DNA from 4 places in the Streptomyces sp. NPDC040622 genome. Region 1 is predicted to be linked to each of the others. Evidence: riboswitches for the same ligand, from Rfam matches in the RefSeq annotation. Region 1 holds a riboswitch; each other region holds the start of a gene.

The links. A riboswitch is a leader RNA that binds a small molecule or an ion and turns the genes downstream of it on or off. The one in region 1 is predicted to bind cyclic di-AMP.
Region 2: it holds a riboswitch for cyclic di-AMP, as region 1 does, so the genes downstream of both, ACZ592_RS17595 (M23 family metallopeptidase) here and ACZ592_RS20040 (transglycosylase family protein) in region 1, are expected to answer to the same signal.
Region 3: it holds a riboswitch for cyclic di-AMP, as region 1 does, so the genes downstream of both, ACZ592_RS12055 (M23 family metallopeptidase) here and ACZ592_RS20040 (transglycosylase family protein) in region 1, are expected to answer to the same signal.
Region 4: it holds a riboswitch for cyclic di-AMP, as region 1 does, so the genes downstream of both, ACZ592_RS03550 (C40 family peptidase) here and ACZ592_RS20040 (transglycosylase family protein) in region 1, are expected to answer to the same signal.

The regions. Positions count from the first base shown of each region.
Region 1 covers NZ_JBVIXD010000006.1:516,348-520,549, reverse strand. The annotation lists gene eno (phosphopyruvate hydratase) at 1-932, opposite strand, end outside; gene ACZ592_RS20040 (transglycosylase family protein) at 1,263-1,976, opposite strand; cyclic di-AMP (ydaO/yuaA leader) riboswitch at 1,981-2,183, opposite strand; gene ACZ592_RS20035 (transglycosylase family protein) at 2,378-3,427, opposite strand; gene ACZ592_RS20030 (cytochrome P450 family protein) at 3,547-4,202, opposite strand, start outside.
Region 2 covers NZ_JBVIXD010000005.1:666,494-670,695, forward strand. The annotation lists gene ACZ592_RS17585 (HPr family phosphocarrier protein) at 1-221, shown strand, start outside; gene ACZ592_RS17590 (GntR family transcriptional regulator) at 395-1,081, opposite strand; gene ACZ592_RS17595 (M23 family metallopeptidase) at 1,278-2,081, opposite strand; cyclic di-AMP (ydaO/yuaA leader) riboswitch at 2,094-2,256, opposite strand; gene ACZ592_RS17600 (M16 family metallopeptidase) at 2,453-3,838, opposite strand; gene ACZ592_RS17605 (M16 family metallopeptidase) at 3,835-4,202, opposite strand, start outside.
Region 3 covers NZ_JBVIXD010000003.1:789,381-793,582, forward strand. The annotation lists gene ACZ592_RS12040 (alginate lyase family protein) at 1-432, shown strand, start outside; tRNA gene ACZ592_RS12045 (tRNA-Met) at 479-552, shown strand; gene ACZ592_RS12050 (PP2C family protein-serine/threonine phosphatase) at 760-1,902, shown strand; cyclic di-AMP (ydaO/yuaA leader) riboswitch at 2,124-2,271, shown strand; gene ACZ592_RS12055 (M23 family metallopeptidase) at 2,283-3,374, shown strand; gene ACZ592_RS12060 (aldo/keto reductase) at 3,662-4,202, shown strand, end outside.
Region 4 covers NZ_JBVIXD010000001.1:809,489-813,690, forward strand. The annotation lists gene ACZ592_RS03535 (ATP-binding protein) at 1-257, shown strand, start outside; gene ACZ592_RS03540 (LysR family transcriptional regulator) at 295-1,212, opposite strand; gene ACZ592_RS03545 (LysE family translocator) at 1,296-1,913, shown strand; gene ACZ592_RS03550 (C40 family peptidase) at 1,998-2,471, opposite strand; cyclic di-AMP (ydaO/yuaA leader) riboswitch at 2,475-2,651, opposite strand; gene ACZ592_RS03555 (hypothetical protein) at 3,041-3,349, opposite strand; gene ACZ592_RS03560 (ATP-dependent Clp protease proteolytic subunit) at 3,357-3,992, opposite strand.

The DNA.
Region 1 (4,202 bases):
CCGACCAGCTGCACCTTGTCGCCGAGCTTCTCGGTGATGACGTTCCAGCCGGCCCAGTCGTCCTCGAACAGCGGGTCCTCGATGGAGACGAGCGGGTACGAGGCGACGAGCTCCTCGTAGTACTCCGTCATCTCGGCGGCAGAGCGCTCCTTGCCCTCGAACTGGTACTTGCCGTCCTTGTAGAACTCGGACGCGGCGACGTCGAGGGCGAGGGCGATCTGCTCACCGGGGACGTAGCCGGCCTGCTTGACGGCCTCGAGGATGAGGTCGAGCGCGGCGCGGTTGGAGTCCAGGTTGGGGGCGAAGCCGCCCTCGTCGCCGAGACCCGTGGAGAGGCCCTTGTCCTTCAGGACCTTCTTGAGGGTGTGGTAGACCTCGGTGCCCCAGCGCAGGGCCTCGGAGAAGGACTCGGCGCCGATCGGCGCGATCATGAACTCCTGGATGTCGACGTTCGAGTCGGCGTGCGACCCGCCGTTCAGGATGTTCATCATCGGGACGGGCAGCAGGTGCGCGTTCGGGCCGCCGAGGTAGCGGAACAGCGGCAGGTCGCTGGCCTCGGAGGCGGCGTGCGCGACGGCGAGCGAGACGCCGAGGATGGCGTTGGCGCCGAGCGAGCCCTTGTTGTCGGTGGCGTCCAGGTCGAACATGGCCTGGTCGATCAGGCGCTGCTCGGTGGCGTCGTAGCCGACGAGCTCCGGGCCGATCTGCTCGATGACGGCGAGGACGGCCTTCTCGACACCCTTGCCCTGGTAACGGTTGGGGTCACCGTCACGGAGCTCGATGGCCTCGAAGGCACCGGTGGAGGCTCCGGACGGAACGGCGGCACGACCGGTGCTGCCGTCGTCGAGGCCGACCTCGACCTCGACCGTGGGGTTGCCTCGGGAGTCCAGGATTTCCCGGGCTACGACGACGTCGATGGACGGCACGAGCATCTCCTTCTGGGATGTGACTCATTTACACGGGCCGCTTCGGCCCTGCGCCTCCTGAGCCTAACCGGCTCCGGGGCTTCGGCCAGCCGACCGCCCGTCCCGTGGGACGCGCGAAGGCCCAAATACCTGGGAAACGGGACGGAAGCCCGTGTTTCTACTGGTCGGTAGCTCGCTAGGGGCGAACACGGCCGCGGCGCCCCCGCGGCTCCGGGTGCGGACATGGCCCCGCCCCGGTGCGTACGGGGGATACGCGCACCGGGGCGGGGAGCCCGTGGGGACGGGGGCGGCCGTGCGTCCGCCGAGGCACGGCCGGGTACCGCTTCGGGGGCCGGCTCAGCTGAGGTGCAGCTGCTGGCCCGGGTAGATCATGTCGGCGTTGTCGATGATGTCGCCGTTGAGCTTGTAGACCTTGTGCCAGCCGCCCTTGACGTTCTTCGCGTCGGCGATCTTGGACAGGGTGTCGCCCGTCTTGACCTTGTACTCGCCGTCGCCCTTCTTGACCGTCTTGCCGGTCGGGGTCTCGACGGTCTTCTTCGACTCGGTCTGCGGCTGCGGCTTCGGGGCCGGCTGCGCCTGCTGCTGCTGCTGCGGCTGGGCCTGCTGCTGCGTCTGCTGCGGCTGGGGCTTGGTCTCCTGCTTGGGAGCCTGCTCCTGCGCGCCACCGCTGCTGGGCGAGGCGCCCGAGAGGCCGACGCCACAGCTCGGCCAGGCACCCTTGCCCTGGCCCGCGAGGACCTTCTCGCCGATCTCGATCTGCTGGGCCTTGGTGGCCTTGTCGGCGCTGGGCGCGTACTTCGTGCCGCCGTAACCGGCCCAGGTGGACGGCGAGAACTGCAGGCCGCCCTGGAAACCGTTGCCGGTGTTGATGGACCAGTTGCCGCCGGACTCGCACTGGGCGACGGCGTCCCACTCGGAGGCGGTGGCGGCGGAGGCGGAGCCGGCCGCCATCAGCGGGGCGGCCACGGCCGCACCGGTGACACCGGCGAGCGTGACGACACGGGTGGTCTTGGACGGACGACGGTGCTTGCCCTTGCTGGAAAACAGCATGCGTTGATCCCCTCACCGACGCCTGCGAGGTGAGCTGTCGGGTTCGGGCCGATGTGGTTGCCCGGCCGCACTTCCTTGAGTGCGACTTCACCCCTAGCCGTTCCCGTCCGTCTCCCGGCCTCCCTGCCTCTCGGCTGGTGGCCGCTCAACGGACGGACCCGGCACAAACCTTGGGTCCCCCGCTCCTGCCTACGGCGCTCGAAGCGACGACTGTTCCCGTCCGGCCGTTGGCAGGATTCGGCGTACCGACCGGCGGGGCCCACCAGTGGCGAGCGGTCACGACCGTAGACACGCGCTCCACGGAATTTCAAAGACGATCAGGGCTTCTGAGACCCATCTCTCACTCGCGCCAAATCAGACATTTAGCACGAAGTCCCCCGCCGACTCTTCGTCAACTTCCGTTACTTTTCGCCCAGATCGAGGCTCTGACCGGGGAGGATGAGGTCCGGGTCGCCCCCGACGGTCTTCTTGTTCTCGCTGTACAGCTCGTGCCATCCGCCGTCGACGTCGAGGTCGTCCGCGATGACCGAGAGGTTGTCCCCGGAGCGCACCGTGTACGTCCCGTCGGCCGCCCCGCCGGAGCGCTCCTCGCCGCGCGAGGCGTGCCGTCCGGAACGGCTGTCCGCGCCCTCGGCCTCGTCCGCGCTGCCGCCGCGGTGACGCCCCGCGGAGCCGGCGGCACCCCCGGCCGTGCCGTCGGCCTCAGCGTCGTCGGCGGGAGCGGTCGGGTCGTCGGGCGCGGGCGAAGTGGTGCCCTTCTCCCCGGACTTGTCGCCGTCACCCTCGTCGGCCGCGTGGTCCTTGTCGGCCTTGTTGCCCTTGTCGCCCTTTTCAGCCGATCTGTCGGACCCGCCAGCCTCGTCGGACGTGCCGGACCGGTCGTGATTCTTGTCTCGGGAGGCGTCGCCCGCGTCACCGGAGGGCTCGTCCGCCTTCCCGGAGTCCGCCGAGTCCTCGGCGTCCCCGGAGCCCTTCGAGCCCTTGCCGTCGGCCCCCTTGGAGTCCGCCGCGTCGCCGGACGGGCCGGTGGGCTCCGGCGTCACGGGACCGCCCGGGTCCACGTCGGCCGCCGCGCCGCCGTCGGTGAGCCCGGCGATCGGGGCGCAGCTCGGCCACGCCTGGGTGCCCCGGTCGTCGAGGACCTTCTCGGCGACGGCGATCTGCTGGGACTTGGAGGCCTCGTCGGCGCTCGGCGCGTAGGCGAGGCCGCCGTAGCCCTCCCACGTCTCCTGGGAGAGCTGGAGCCCCCCGTAGTACCCGTTGCCGGGGTTGGCGCTCCACGCGCCGCCGCTCTCGCACTCGGCGAGCTTGTCCCACGTCGCCGTGTCGGCGGCGCTGGCGCTGGTGGCGCCGAGCAGCGGGATGGCGATGGCGGATCCGGTGACTCCTGCCGCGACGATGATGGCCGGGGCTTGGCGGGGGCGTCGGTGACGACCATTGCCGGAGAGCATGCGGTTGCCTTTCGGGAGACTGCTGCGACTACCGGGGCGCCGGGGGCGCCCAAGTCGTCGTGAACGTAGCCGCAGTCGAACGCTTGTCACAAGTCGATGCAGCGGAGATCACGTGAAAGTCACAGTCCTGACGAGCCGTCAGTCAGGACGTCCTCCGGCGCCTTTTCCTGTGCGGTCGTGAACTCCACGGGCAGGGTGCGCAGTCCGCGCATGATCAGCCCGCCACGCCACCGCAAATCGTCCGGTTCCACCGCCAGTTGCAGGTCGGGAAGGCGGCGCAGCAGCGTCGCGAGCGCGGTCCTGCCCTCCAGGCGGGCCAGCGGGGCGCCCAGGCAGTAGTGGATGCCGTGCCCGTACCCGAGGTGCGGATTGTCCCTGCGGGAGAGGTCGAGCGTGTCGGGGCTCTCGAACCGCTCGGGGTCGCGGTCGGCGGCGGCGAGCACGACGAGGACGGGGTCGCCGTCCGCGATGTCCTGCCCGCCGATGGTCAGCGGCTCGGTCGCGAAGCGCCAGGTGGCGAGCTCGACCGGACCGTCGTAGCGGAGCAGTTCCTCGATGCCCGTCTCCAGGAGGGCGGTGTCCCCCGCGGCGAGGGACTCCTGCAGGCGGGCACGCTGGTTGGGGTGGCGAAGCAGGGCGTAGATGCCGTTGCCGATCAGGTTCACGGTCGTCTCGAAACCGGCGAAGAGCAGCACGAAACACATCGCCGCGGCTTCGTTCTCGGTGAGGTGCTCGCCGTGGTCCGAGGCCCGGATCAGGCCGGAGATCAGGTCGT
Region 2 (4,202 bases), on a different contig from region 1:
TCTTCGTCCGTGCGGCCACGGCCGCCGGCGTCCCCGTGACGATCGCCAAGGCCGACGGCAACCCGGTCAACGCCGCCTCGATGCTCGCGGTGCTCGGCCTGGGCGCCCAGGGCGGCGAAGAGATCGTGCTCGCCTCCGACGCCGAGGGCGCGGACGCCGCCCTCGACCGTCTGGCGAAGCTCGTCGCGGAGGGGCTCGAGGAGCTCCCGGAGACGGTCTAGGACACGTTCCCCTTCTGGGACACGTTCTTCAGCAGTACAGCAGTACCTCGATGGGGTCATCCGTAATGACGGGTGGCCCCATCGGCGTATGTGCGTGAACGCACCCCGAAAAGAAATGCATGAATTCCCGGGGGCGGGCAAGGAATAGCTTCTCTTTGTATACGGCGTCTCCGTTAATTCCGCAGGCTCACCGTGTTTACGGCATGTTGCGATTCCCTCACGCGCTCGCCCCGCCGCGGCCGGCGCAGTCGATGGGCGGCCGTCGCCCGTTCCGCGTGCGCGGCGGTGAGCGTCCTGGCCCGTTCCGCGTCCCCGCGGGCCACCGCGTCGACGATCGCGGCGTGCTCGGACCAGGACTCGGCGGGCGCCGCCGGGGAGTCCACGACGTACATCCAGGCGATCTTGTGCCGGAGCTGGGTGAGCAGCGCACTGAGGCCCGGGCTGCCGGACGCCTGGGCGAGCGTCTCGTGGAACCAGCCGCCCAGGGAGCGCACATCCTCCCCCCGGCCGTTCCTGACGCGCTCCTGGCCCAGTCTGACGAGGCCGCGCAGGACCTTGAGGTGCGCGTCCGTGCGGCGCTGTGCGGCCCGTGCGGCAGCGAGCGGCTCGAGCAGCGCCCGGACCTCCAGGAGGTCCGCGGCCTCCTGCTCGGTCGGCTCGGCCACGCACGCGCCCGCGTGCCTGCGGGTGACGACGAAGCCCTCGGCCTCCAAGGTGCGCAGGGCCTCGCGCACGGGGACGCGCGAGACGCCGTAGCGCCGCGCGAGGAGGTCCTCGGTGAGCCGGCCGCCCCTTTCGTAGACACCCGCGACAATGTCGTCCCGGATGGCCGTGCATACCGAGTGCGCGGGAATGCGCATGATCGGACCTCCGCCTTAATCCCCGCGAAACGCGGTCGACCGACGCTCGTTCGGTGACTCTATTGCAGAGCGCGGGAATTTCCGACGGCGGACCGGAATCCATGGATATCTTTTGGCCAAGCGCGGCGAAAGCCCCGGCTCGCGGTGAGCCGGGGCTTTCGGTGAAGTGCTGCGGGGTCCGCGCGGACCGGGCGGGTCAGACGTTGACGCCGTGGCCGCGCAGGTAGGCGATCGGGTCCATGTCCGAGCCGTACTGCTCGCCGGAGCGGGCCTCGAAGTGGAGGTGCGGGCCGCTGGAGTTGCCGGTGGAGCCGGACAGGCCTATCTGCTGGCCCGGGGTGACCGTCTGGCCGACGGTGACGCCGAGGGACGACATGTGGCCGTACTGGGTGTACGTGCCGTCGTTCATCTTGATGACCACGTTGTTGCCGTAGGCGCCGCCCCAGCCGGCCTCGACGACGGTGCCGGAGCCGACCGCGTGGACCGAGGTGCCGGACGCGGCGTGGAAGTCGATGCCGGTGTGACTGCCGGAGGACCACATGGCGCCGCCGGTCTGGTAGCCCGTGGAGACGTACGAGCCGGAGACCGGCGCGACGTAGGTGTTCAGGCGCTTGCGCTCGGCCTCGCGGGCGGCACGCTCCTTGGCCTCGCGCTCCTTCTTGGCCTTCGCCTTGGCCTCGGCCTCGGCCTTGCGCTTCTCCTCGGCGGCCTTCTTCTTGGCGGCCTCTTCGGCCTTCTTGGCCGCGGCGGCGTCGTCGGCGGCCTGGCGCTGCGCGGCGGCCTGGGCGTCGATGCTCTCGGCGAGGGAGTCGCCTACGGAGACGGCCTGGGTGAAGCCGGTGTGCTCGACGGCCGCTTCGTCGGCGGCGGCGAGGGCGGGGGCGGCAAGGCCTCCGATGACACCGGTGGTGGTGAGCGCCGCGACGCCCGCGACGTTCGCGGTGGTCCGCGTGATGCGGCTCGGACGACGGTGCTTCCCGGTGGCACGGGTGAACGCCATGTGGCGGGTGTTCCTTTCCTTCCTTCTCGCCTACCGGGTTAGCTGACGGGTTCGGAGCAGGAAGGTCTCCTACGGGTCCCTCACCTGAAGGCAAGGTGCCCGATTCACCCCAGGGGACATGTGGGTCCCCGGCTCCCCTGGCTCGCGCCGTACGGGGACTCGGCGATGACTGCCCGGTGCCGCGGATGCGACGTACTGCGTGACGGACAGCCGGACCGACGCTAAACGGGGCGTCTTTCAATCGACAAACAGAACGCGACTTTTGTAGCGCACGCCACAGGGCAGACGGGCAACGTCCATATGAATTCGGACATATGGGGACCCCGGTGGCCACATCGGCCACCGGGGTCCCCTCATGTCCTGACGTTCACTCAGCCCGTGACGACACTCACGTCACCGATCCCGAGCGCCCTGACGGGCTCCTCGATCTGCGCTGCGTCCCCGACCAGGACCGTCACCAGGCGGTCCTCCGGGAAGGCGTTCACGACGGCCGCGGTGGCCTCCACGGTGCCGGTGGCCGCCAGCTGCCGGTACAGCTGCGCCTGGAAGTCGTCCGGCAGGTTCTGCTCGACCTGGTCGGCGAGGGTGGCCGCCACGGACGCGGCCATCTCGTACTTGAGCGGGGCCACGCCCACCAGGTTCTGCACGGCGACGTCGCGCTCGGCGTCGGTCAGGCCCTCGGCGGCGAGGGTGCGCAGGACCTTCCAGAGGTCGTCGAGCGCCGGTCCGGTGTTCGGGGTGTCCACGGAGCCGCTGATGGCGAGCATCGCGGCGCCCGTCCCGTCCGGCGCCGAACGCAGCACCTGGCTGAACGCCCGTACGCCGTAGGTGTAACCCTTCTCCTCCCGCAGGACACGGTCCAGACGGGACGTGAGGGTGCCTCCCAGGCAGTACGTGCCGAGGACCTGCGCCGGCCACACCCGGTCGTGCCGGTCGGCCCCCACGCGGCCGATCAGCAGCTGCGTCTGGACCGCTCCGGGACGGTCCACGATGACGACACGGCCGTGGTCGTCCGCGGTCACCTGCGGCACCGGGCGCGGCTCGCCCGGGGAGCCCGTCCAGGCTCCGACGGTGTCCGCGAGGACGGCGTCCAGGTCGGTGCCGGTCAGGTCGCCGACCACGACGAGGGTGGCCGTGGCGGGCCGGACGTACTTCTCATAGAAGGCACGCACCGCCGCCGAGTCGATGGCCGTGACCGTCTCCTCGGTGCCCTGACGCGGCCGGGACATGCGCGCGGTCGGCGGGAAGAGCTGCTTGGAGAGCTCCTTGGCGGCGCGCCGCGCCGGGCTCGCCGCCTCGTGCGGGATCTCGTCCAGGCGGTTGCGTACGAGCCGCTCGATCTCGCTGTCCGAGAAGGCGGGGGCCCGCAGGGCGTCGGCGAGCAGGCCCATCGCCTTCGGGAGCCGGGAGACCGGGACCTCCAGGGAGACCCGCACACCGGGGTGGTCGGCGTGCGCGTCGAGCGTCGCGCCGCACCGGTCGAGCTCGGCGGCGAACTCCTCGGCGGAGTGCTTGTCGGTGCCTTCGTTGAAGGCCCTCGCCATGATGGTGGCGACGCCGTCGAGGCCCTCGGGCTCGGCGTCCAGGGGCGCTTCGAGATGGATCTCGACGGCGACGACCTGCTGGCCGGGGCGGTGGCAGCGCAGCACGGTGAGGCCGTTGGGCAGGGTGCCGCGCTCGGGCGCGGGGAAGGCCCACGGCTTGGCCGTGCCGGCCTGCGGCATGGAGTGGAACTGCATCGTCGCGGCCTCGGTCACTTCGCCGCCTCCTCTTCGTCTGCGTCCGCGGTGTCCTCGGCGGTTGCCGTGCCCTCGGCGCCCTCTTCGGGAGCCACGGGCTCGTACACGAGCACCGCGCGGTTGTCGGGGCGCAGACGGGCCTTGGCGACCTCCTGCACCTCCTGTGCGGTGACGTCGAGGACCCGCCCGACGGCGGTCAGGGCGAGCTGCGGGTCGCCGAACAGGACCGCGTACCGGCACAGTTCGTCGGCGCGGCCCGCGACCGTGCCGAGCCGGTCGAGCCACTCGCGCTCCAACTGTGCCTGAGCGCGCTCCATCTCCTCCGGAGTGGGACCCTCCGCGGCGAAGCGGGCCAGTTCCTCGTCGACGGCGGCCTCGATGA
Region 3 (4,202 bases), on a different contig from region 1:
GGCAGTGGCATCAACACGGCCGCCGAGCTGAAGAAGTACTGGTTCGGCCAGGGCACCTACGCCGACGGCCTCTCCCAGGAGACCTGCCGCAACTTCAAGCACGCCAGCTACTCGCTCGCCGCCACCTCCCACATGGCGGAGACCGCCTGGCACCAGGGCGTCGACCTGTACGCGGAGGCCGAGGACCGGCTGCGGGCCGCCTTCGAGTTCCACTCCAAGTACCAGCTGGGCGCCGAGGCGCCCGGCTGGCTGTGCGGCGGCAAGGTGCAGCGCGACATGGGGCCCGACACCGAGGTCGGCCTGAACCACCTGCGGGGGCGGCTGCACCTGGAGATGCCGCAGACCGAGAAGTACACCGAGCAGCGGCGGCCGGAGGGCACGGACGACCTCTTCGTGGCCTGGGAGACGCTCACGCACGCGGGCAACGCGTAAGTGGTTCGACGCACCCCTCCGGATGGCGTAGAGTTGTGTTCATCGACGCGGGGTGGAGCAGCTCGGTAGCTCGCTGGGCTCATAACCCAGAGGTCGCAGGTTCAAATCCTGTCCCCGCTACTGAAGGCCTGAGGCCGGGAAGCATCAGCTTCCCGGCCTCAGGTTTTTTTCTGCCCCCCCCCGGAGCCCCGGCCCGCCCTCGGGCCCGTCCGCCCGGCCCGCCCGTCCGCCTAACCCGGTCGGCCCACACCAGGTCGCACCCTTCCCCCGCTGCGGGAACCCTGAGTGGAGCGCGGTCATGGGCGCGGAGTCGGCGGGAGACAAGCGGTGGGGCAGCGAGGAGGAACGGACAACAACGGTGTCGCCGCGCACGAGCGGACCTTCGTGCGGGCGCTGCCCCTCCTGCTCCTCGTCGTCGGTGTCGTGTACGACTCGACGACGCCGCCGGAGTTCACCGCCGCCCCCCTCTTCACGGCCGCCCCTCTGATCGCGGCCCCCTTCTACTCCCGGCTCAACACCGTCCTGACCGGCGCGGCGGCCACCGGAGCCGTGCTCTTCCTGCACTACGGCAACTCGGTCAGCAGCCACGTCGAGGCCGTCACCGAGGTGATCACGGTCGTCACCGTCGCGGCCCTCGCGATCGTCATCAACCGTGTCGTGCGGCGCGGCAACGACCGGCTCGCCATCGCCCGCTCCATCTCCGAGGCCACCCAGCGCGCCGTGCTGCCCGAGCCGGATCCGCGCATCGGCGGGCTCGACATCGCGGCGCGGTACGAGGCGGCGCAGGCCGACGCGTTCATCGGGGGTGATCTGTACGCGGTGCAGGACACCCCGCACGGCGTACGGCTCATCGTCGGAGACGTCCGGGGCAAGGGCATGGGCGCGGTCGCGGCGGTCGCCGTCGTCATCGGCGCCTTCCGGGAGGCCGCGGAGCAGGAGGCCACCCTGGAGGCGGTGGCGCAGCGCCTGGAGCGGGCCCTCGCGCGCGAGGGCACCCGGCGCGAGGGGCTCGACGCCTTCGAGGGGTTCACCACCGCCGTCCTCGCCGAGATCCGGCACGGCGAGGGCGTCGTACGGCTGGTCAACCGCGGGCATCCCCCGCCGCTGCTGCTGCGTGGCGACGGACGTCTGTGCGTCCTGTCGGCGAGCGAGCCTGCGCTGCCGCTCGGCATGGGCGACCTCGGGGTCTGGCCGGACCGGGCGGACGAGACGGACTTCCCGCCGGGCGCGCTGCTGCTCTTCTACACGGACGGCCTGTCGGAGGCGCGCGACGCGGCGGGGGTCTTCTACGATCCCGCGACCCGGCTCGGCGGCCGGATCTTCCCCGGCCGCGCGGGGCCGCACGCGCTGCTCGCCGCACTCGCCGAGGAGGTCAGGCGGCACACCGGGGGCGGCATGACGGACGACATGGCGCTGCTCGCGGTGCGGCGGCCGCTGGCCGGCGAGGCAGAGGTCACCACCGGTGACTGAGGCACACCCCTCCGCACAAAGACTGACGCACTGTCAAGGGAATGTGAAGCTCCGGTGTGTGAAGAGGCGGGGTCAACTCGCCCCGTTCACCCACCCCGTGTCCCGTTACGTACAGCCGATGAGCGTTAACGATCAACTGGAACGGCTTGGAATACAGAGGTGCTGTCTATTAACGTTCGATAACGCAGCGCGGTCGTCCCAGCCGTCACTAGAGGCGGCTCCGTGCGCATGCGCCTAATCCCGCAAGGGAGCCGGGGAACCACCAACATGGGGTGAATCGGGCATCTGTGCCTTCGTGCCAGGTGTTCGTAGGAGACCTTCCTGCTCCGAACCCGTCAGCTAACCCGGTAGGCGAGAAGGAAGGAAAGGAGTGCGCCCCAGTGGCGTCCAACCGGCCTGCCCCCCAAGCCGTGTACATACCGAATGACGACGACTTCGGTACGTACCACCAGGGTCCTGACGAGGGCTCTTTCGAGGAGTGGAACCCCACAGAGGATTCCGTCCGACCCGTCCGCGGCAGGCACCGTGTGCACAAGAAGGGCGGCGGCGGGCTCGCCCGCAGCTCCACCGTCCTCGGCGTGGGCGTCATCGCCGCCGTCGGCGCGGGCGGCATCGCCACCGCGCAGGACGGCAAGCCGCCGGTCTCCATCTCGATGCCCGACCTGCCGGGTGTCGACGCCGTCGCCGACTCGCTGCCGGAGGCCAAGTCCCTTCCCGGCGTCGGTGCGTTGATATCCGGCGACGACTCGTCGCAGACCACGACCGCCGCCGCGGCGGCCCCGCTCAGCGCCGCCGGTGTCAGCACCGCCGACGCCGAGCAGGGCACCACCGACGCGGGCGAGGCGCTGCGGGCCCGCATCATGCAGCAGGCCGAGAACCAGCAGCACCAGGCCGACAGCGCCGTGCAGAGCGCCGCCGAGGACGCCGCCGTCAAGAAGGCGGCCGAAGAGGCCGCCGCGCAGCAGAAGTCGGCCGAGAAGGAGGTGGCGGCCAAGGCCGCCGCCAAGAAGAAGAAGGAAGAGGAGGCCCGGAAGGCCAAGGCCGAGGCCGAGCGCCTGGCCAAGCTCGCCAAGAGCTACGCCATCCCCACCTCCTCGTACACCCTCACCTCGCACTTCGGCGACTCCGGCGCCATGTGGTCCTCCGGCCACCACACCGGCCTGGACTTCGCGGCGCCCACGGGCACCCCGCTCAAGGCCGTGCACACCGGCACCGTGAAGGAAGCCGGCTGGGCGGGCGCGTACGGCTACCGCACCGTGCTCGAACTCGAGGACGGCACGGAGATCTGGTACTGCCACCAGTCCTCGCTCAATGTCAGCGCGGGCCAGAAGGTCACCACGGGCGAGGTCATCGGCCGTGTCGGCGCGACCGGCAACGTCACCGGGCCGCACCTCCACATGGAGGTCCACACGCCCGGCGGCACGGGGATCGACCCGCTGGGCTGGCTGCAGGGCAAGGGCCTCAACCCGTAAGGCGTGAGCCCCAGCCCGTACCCGCAATCCGCGGGGCACTCGGATCCCTCAGGACACTCGGATCCCGTAGGCACTCGGATCCCGTAGCCACTCGGATCCCTTAGGACACCTGGAACTCCGGTGGTCCTGGCGACAACCCCCCGACGCCAGGGCCGCCGGTTCCTCGTCCCCGCCCGCGGACGCGGCATGCGACGGCGCGACCTGCGCGCCTGACGTGCACCCGGCCGGCGCCCCCACGGTTGGCGCTTACACGGAATTCCGCTTCCCGCAGGCGCGTTGAACACCTTATGACCTCTCTTCGCTCCCTCGGCTCATCCGACCTCGAAGTCTTCCCGCTCTCCCTGGGCGGCAACGTCTTCGGCTGGACCGCAGACCGGACCGCGTCCTTCGCCGTCCTGGACGCCTACACCGCCGCGGGCGGCAACTTCATCGACACCGCCGACGCCTACTCCGCCTGGGTGGACGGCAACGAGGGCGGCGAGTCCGAGACCCTCATCGGCGAGTGGCTGGCCGAGCGCGGCAACCGCTCCGACGTCGTCGTCGCCACGAAGGTCGGCTCCCACCCCGCGTACAAGGGCCTCTCGGCGACCACCGTCAAGGCCGCCGCCGACGCCTCCCTGCAGCGCCTGGGCACCGACTACATCGACCTGTACTACACGCACTTCGACGACACGTCGGTCCCCGTCGAGGAGATCATCGGCGCCCTCGACGACCTGGTGCGGGCGGGCAAGGTGCGGGCCATCGCGGCTTCCAACATCAGCCCCGAGCGGCTCCAGGAGTCCCTGGACTTCTCCGACCGCGAGGGCCTCGCCCGTTACGTCGCGCTGC
Region 4 (4,202 bases), on a different contig from region 1:
TCACCGTGGACGTCGAGCTCGACCGGGACGAACAGCTGCGGATCGGGGTCACCGACAGCCATCCGCGCTACCCCAAGCGGCTGCCCGCCGCCGTCCAGCAGGACAACGGCCGAGGGATGGTGATCATCCGCTGGCTGACGGCGGAGTGCGGCGGCCGGCTCTCGGTCAGCCCCACCGACGAGGGCGGCAAGACCGTGTGGATCGCGCTGCCGTGGAAGGCGCCCGTCCGGCGCAGGCACCGCGACGCCGCCCACTGACCGGCCCGCGGCCGCTCGACGGCGTGGCGGCCGCCGGTCAGACCGCGTTCGCCGAGCGCCCGAAGGCCCCGCGCAGCAGCGCCCTGAAGGAGTCCGCGGCGGCGCCCGACTCTCCGGTGCGGTGCACGACGGAGATGGTGCGCCGCAGGTCGCCGGGTTCCAGGAGACGCATTCCGACCGGCGTCGCGGCGGTACGGGCCACCATCTCCGGCACGACGGCGACGCCGAGACCCGCGCTGACCAGCGCGCAGACCAGGGCGTAGCCCGGCGTCTCGACCAGCACCGCGGGTGTCGCCCCGGCCCGTGCGAGGGCTCGCTCCACGGCGTGCCGGGGCGGGTGTTCCGGGGCCATGCTGATCAGCGGCTGCCCGGCGAGAGAGGCGAGCGGCAGCCGTGACGTGCCGCTGGTGAGGGCGTGCCCCGGCTGGGTCACCAGGACCAGTTCCTCGACCAGGACGGGCTCGGCCGACACGGTGGCGGGCAGCGGCACCGGGTCGGCGGGCTCATACGTGTGGGTGAGGGCCAGGTCGACGTCGCCGGCCGCCACGGCCGCGACGCCGAGCGGCGGTTCGTGCGTCGTCACCGTCAACTCGACGTCGGGGTGGGTCCTGCGGAACGACGACAGCACAGGGGGCAGCAGATGGATGCCGGCCGTCTGGAAGGTGCTCACGCGCAGCCGCCCGCCGGAGAGCCCGGTGAGGCGGGCCAGTTCGTGCCGGGCCCGTTCCATCTCGTCGAGCACCCGGCGGGCGTGGCCCAGGAGGAGTTCGCCCGCGCCGGTCAGCCGGGCCCCGCGGTGGTGGCGGACGAGCAGGGAGGTGCCCGCCTCCCGCTCCAGCTTGGCCAGCTGCTGCGAGAGCGCGGGGACGGTGTAGCCGAGCCGTTCGGCTGCCCGGGTGATCGAACCCGCCTCGGAGACCGCGACGAGTGCGGCGAGCCGCGTGGGGTCGTACATGGCCACTCCCTAAACGCCTGCTTAAGGCAGACCCAGGATATTCCACATACCTGCTGAAGGCCCGCTGCGGGCAGTCTTGGCGCATGGACGCACAACTGGTCGCCTTCACCGGTGTCGCCGCGGGCATGGTCGCCGTGCCGGGCGCCGACTTCACCGTCGTCGTACGCAACGCCCTGGTCTCGCGGCGGGCCGGCATCGCCTGCGCCGTCGGCGTCGCGGGCGGGCTTCTGGTGCACACCGCGCTGGCGGTCGCGGGCGTCGCCGCGGTGCTCGCGGCCGTGCCCGCGCTCTTCCGGGCGCTGCAGATCGTCGGGGCCGGGTACGTGCTCTACCTCGCGTTCCGCGCGCTGCGTTCGGCGGCCCGGCCCCGTGCCCCGGAGGGGGAAGGGCCGGCCGTGCGCGGCGGCGGCCTGCGCGAGGGCTTCCTGACCAACGCCCTGAACCCCAAGGCGTCGATCACGTTCCTGAGCGTGCTGCCGCAGTTCGTGCCCGACGGGAGCCCCGCGATGCCCAGGACGCTGTTGCTCGCGGCGATCGTGGTGGCGTTCGCCCTGCTGTGGTTCCCGGTGGTGGCGCTCCTGGTGGACCGGCTCGGCACGTGGCTGCGCAGGCCGCGTACCGCCCGCGCCGTCGAGGCCGTCACCGGCACCGCGCTCGCCGCGCTGGGCCTGGTGCTCCTCCTCGAGCCGCTCCTGGTCTGAGTCCGCCGTGCGCACGGTCGGCGCGCGCGGGCCCCGGCACCTTGTCGGTGCCCGGCGCGCGCCGACCGCCCGGCGGCGGCAGGGTCAGCGGACCCGGCCGTACCAGACGCTCTTGGACCAGATCTTCTCCAGGCGGACCACGGCCCCGGTCTTGGGGGCGTGCCAGATGCGGTTGTTACCCGCGTAGATCCCGACGTGGTACACGTTCCGGCCGGAGTGGAAGAACACCAGGTCGCCGCGGGTCCGCTGGGACCTGGAGATGTGCTTGGTCTTGTTGTACTGGGCGCCGGCGGTGCGGGGCAGCTTCTTGCCCGTCTTCTTGAACGAGTAGAGCGTCAGCCCCGAGCAGTCGAACCGGTTGGGGCCCGCGGCGCCGTAGCGGTACGCGGAGCCCTTCTTGGACGCCGCGACGCCCAGCGCCTTCGTCCCGTGGGTGGCCGCCTCGGCCTGTGACGTGAGCCCGGGGGCCACGACGGTGCCGCCAACGACGGCGAGCGTGAGGACCGATGCGGCGCCGGTCCTGGTGAGCAGCGACGGAACGTGATTCAGCGCGGTCATGCGCAACCCTTCGTCAGCCGCCTGTGAAAGATGACCTGTCGGGTTCGGGCAGGCGAAGATGCCCGGCCGCGTGGTGCTCTGCGGCTTCACCCCAAGGGCGTCGCCCGGACTGTCCGGACGGGCCCGTCGTACCTGGGTCCTCCACTCCTGCCGTTGCACAGATGTCGACCGGTCATCCGGGTGGCGGCAGGACTCGGCGTCCGCCCGGACCGCCCCGCCGCTGTGGCGGGGGCTTGTCGTCGGAAGGGATCTTGACCCGAGATGGGCTCGAAAACCGAGCCGAAACGGCGTTTTGTGAGGCTCCTCACGACTGACCTGTTCAGGTGGACAGTGCCGAATTGGGGTCGCGGCCCCCGGGTCTGACGACGGCTCGACCAGCAGCGGAATGCCTGATTCCGCCCGAGTCGTGCGCGCTCCGCGCAAGTTGCGACCGTGCGGTTACGGACTCCTGGCTACGCCGTCCGAGGTAGCCCGACTGGTCCGTTTCGAAGGGGGCCCGGACGTTTCGGTGGCGGGAACCGGGCGGCCGGGGGGGCGGGGAGAGTGGTGAAGGGGCGGCGCGGGAGTATTCAGGTGCCCGGTGGGGGCGGCACGGCGACGCGCCCGGTCCGGCGTTCGCCGTCGAGGACACGCAACGCCCGGGCGAGCGTGGGCGCGTGCACCTCGCTCTCGCCCCGCCGGTGCATCAGGGCGAGGGCGTCCCGCAGCGCGGTCGCCCGGCCGACCAGGGCCTGAGCGGCGCGGAGCCCGCCGTAGGTGTGCTCCGCGCGGGCCGGATTGATGCGGCCGAGCAGGTCGACGACGTCGAGATAGCGGTCGATCAGCTCGGCCTCGGCCCGTGTGAGGGCCGGCAGGGGCGGCAGTTCGGGCGGCGGCATCGGCGGGTCACCTCGGATCGCGCGCGGCGAGCGAGGACTTGCGGCTCGGGATGATCCGGTCGACGAGCCCGTACTCCAGCGCCGCGGGAGCGTCGAGGATCTTGTCCCGCTCGATGTCCGCGGTGATCCGCTCCGTGCTCCGCCCGGTGTGCCGTGCGAGCAGTTCCTCCAGGAGCTGCCGGGTGCGCAGGATCTCGTCGGCCTGGATCGCCAGGTCGGAGGCCTGGCCCTGGATCGGCTCGGCGACCGCGGGCTGGTGGATCAGCACGCGCGCGCCGGGCAGCGCGAACCGCTTGCCGGGGGTGCCCGCGGCGAGCAGCACGGCGGCGGCCGACGCGGCCTGGCCGAGACAGATCGTCTCCACGTCGCAGCTGACGAACCGCATGGTGTCGTAGATCGCGGTCATCGCGCTGAACGAGCCGCCGGGGGAGTTGATGTACAGCGAGATGTCGCGGTCCGGCGCCTGGTACTCGAGGTGCATGAACTGCGCCATCACGTCGTTCGCCGAGGTGTCGTCGACGGGGGTGCCGAGGAAGACGATCCGCTCTTCCAGGAGCTTGGAGTACGGATCCATCGTCCGCGCCCCCGAACTGGTGCGTTCGGTGAACTGGGGCAGGACGTAGCGGGCGGACGGACGGTTCATGGCACGCCTCTCTTCTCCCGGTCGCGGTGCGGTCGGGGCTCTGTAAAAAATGTACAGTACGTACGTCCTGTACGGAGAAAGGGCGGGTGGGGGAGAGTGGGAAGGTGACTCGCCGGGGTGCCGCCGCTCTTCCCGCAGGCCGGCCCTCCTCCTCTCGGACGCGGAAGGGCGCTGTGCGGCGCGGGCGTTGGTCCACCCCGACACCTGGCG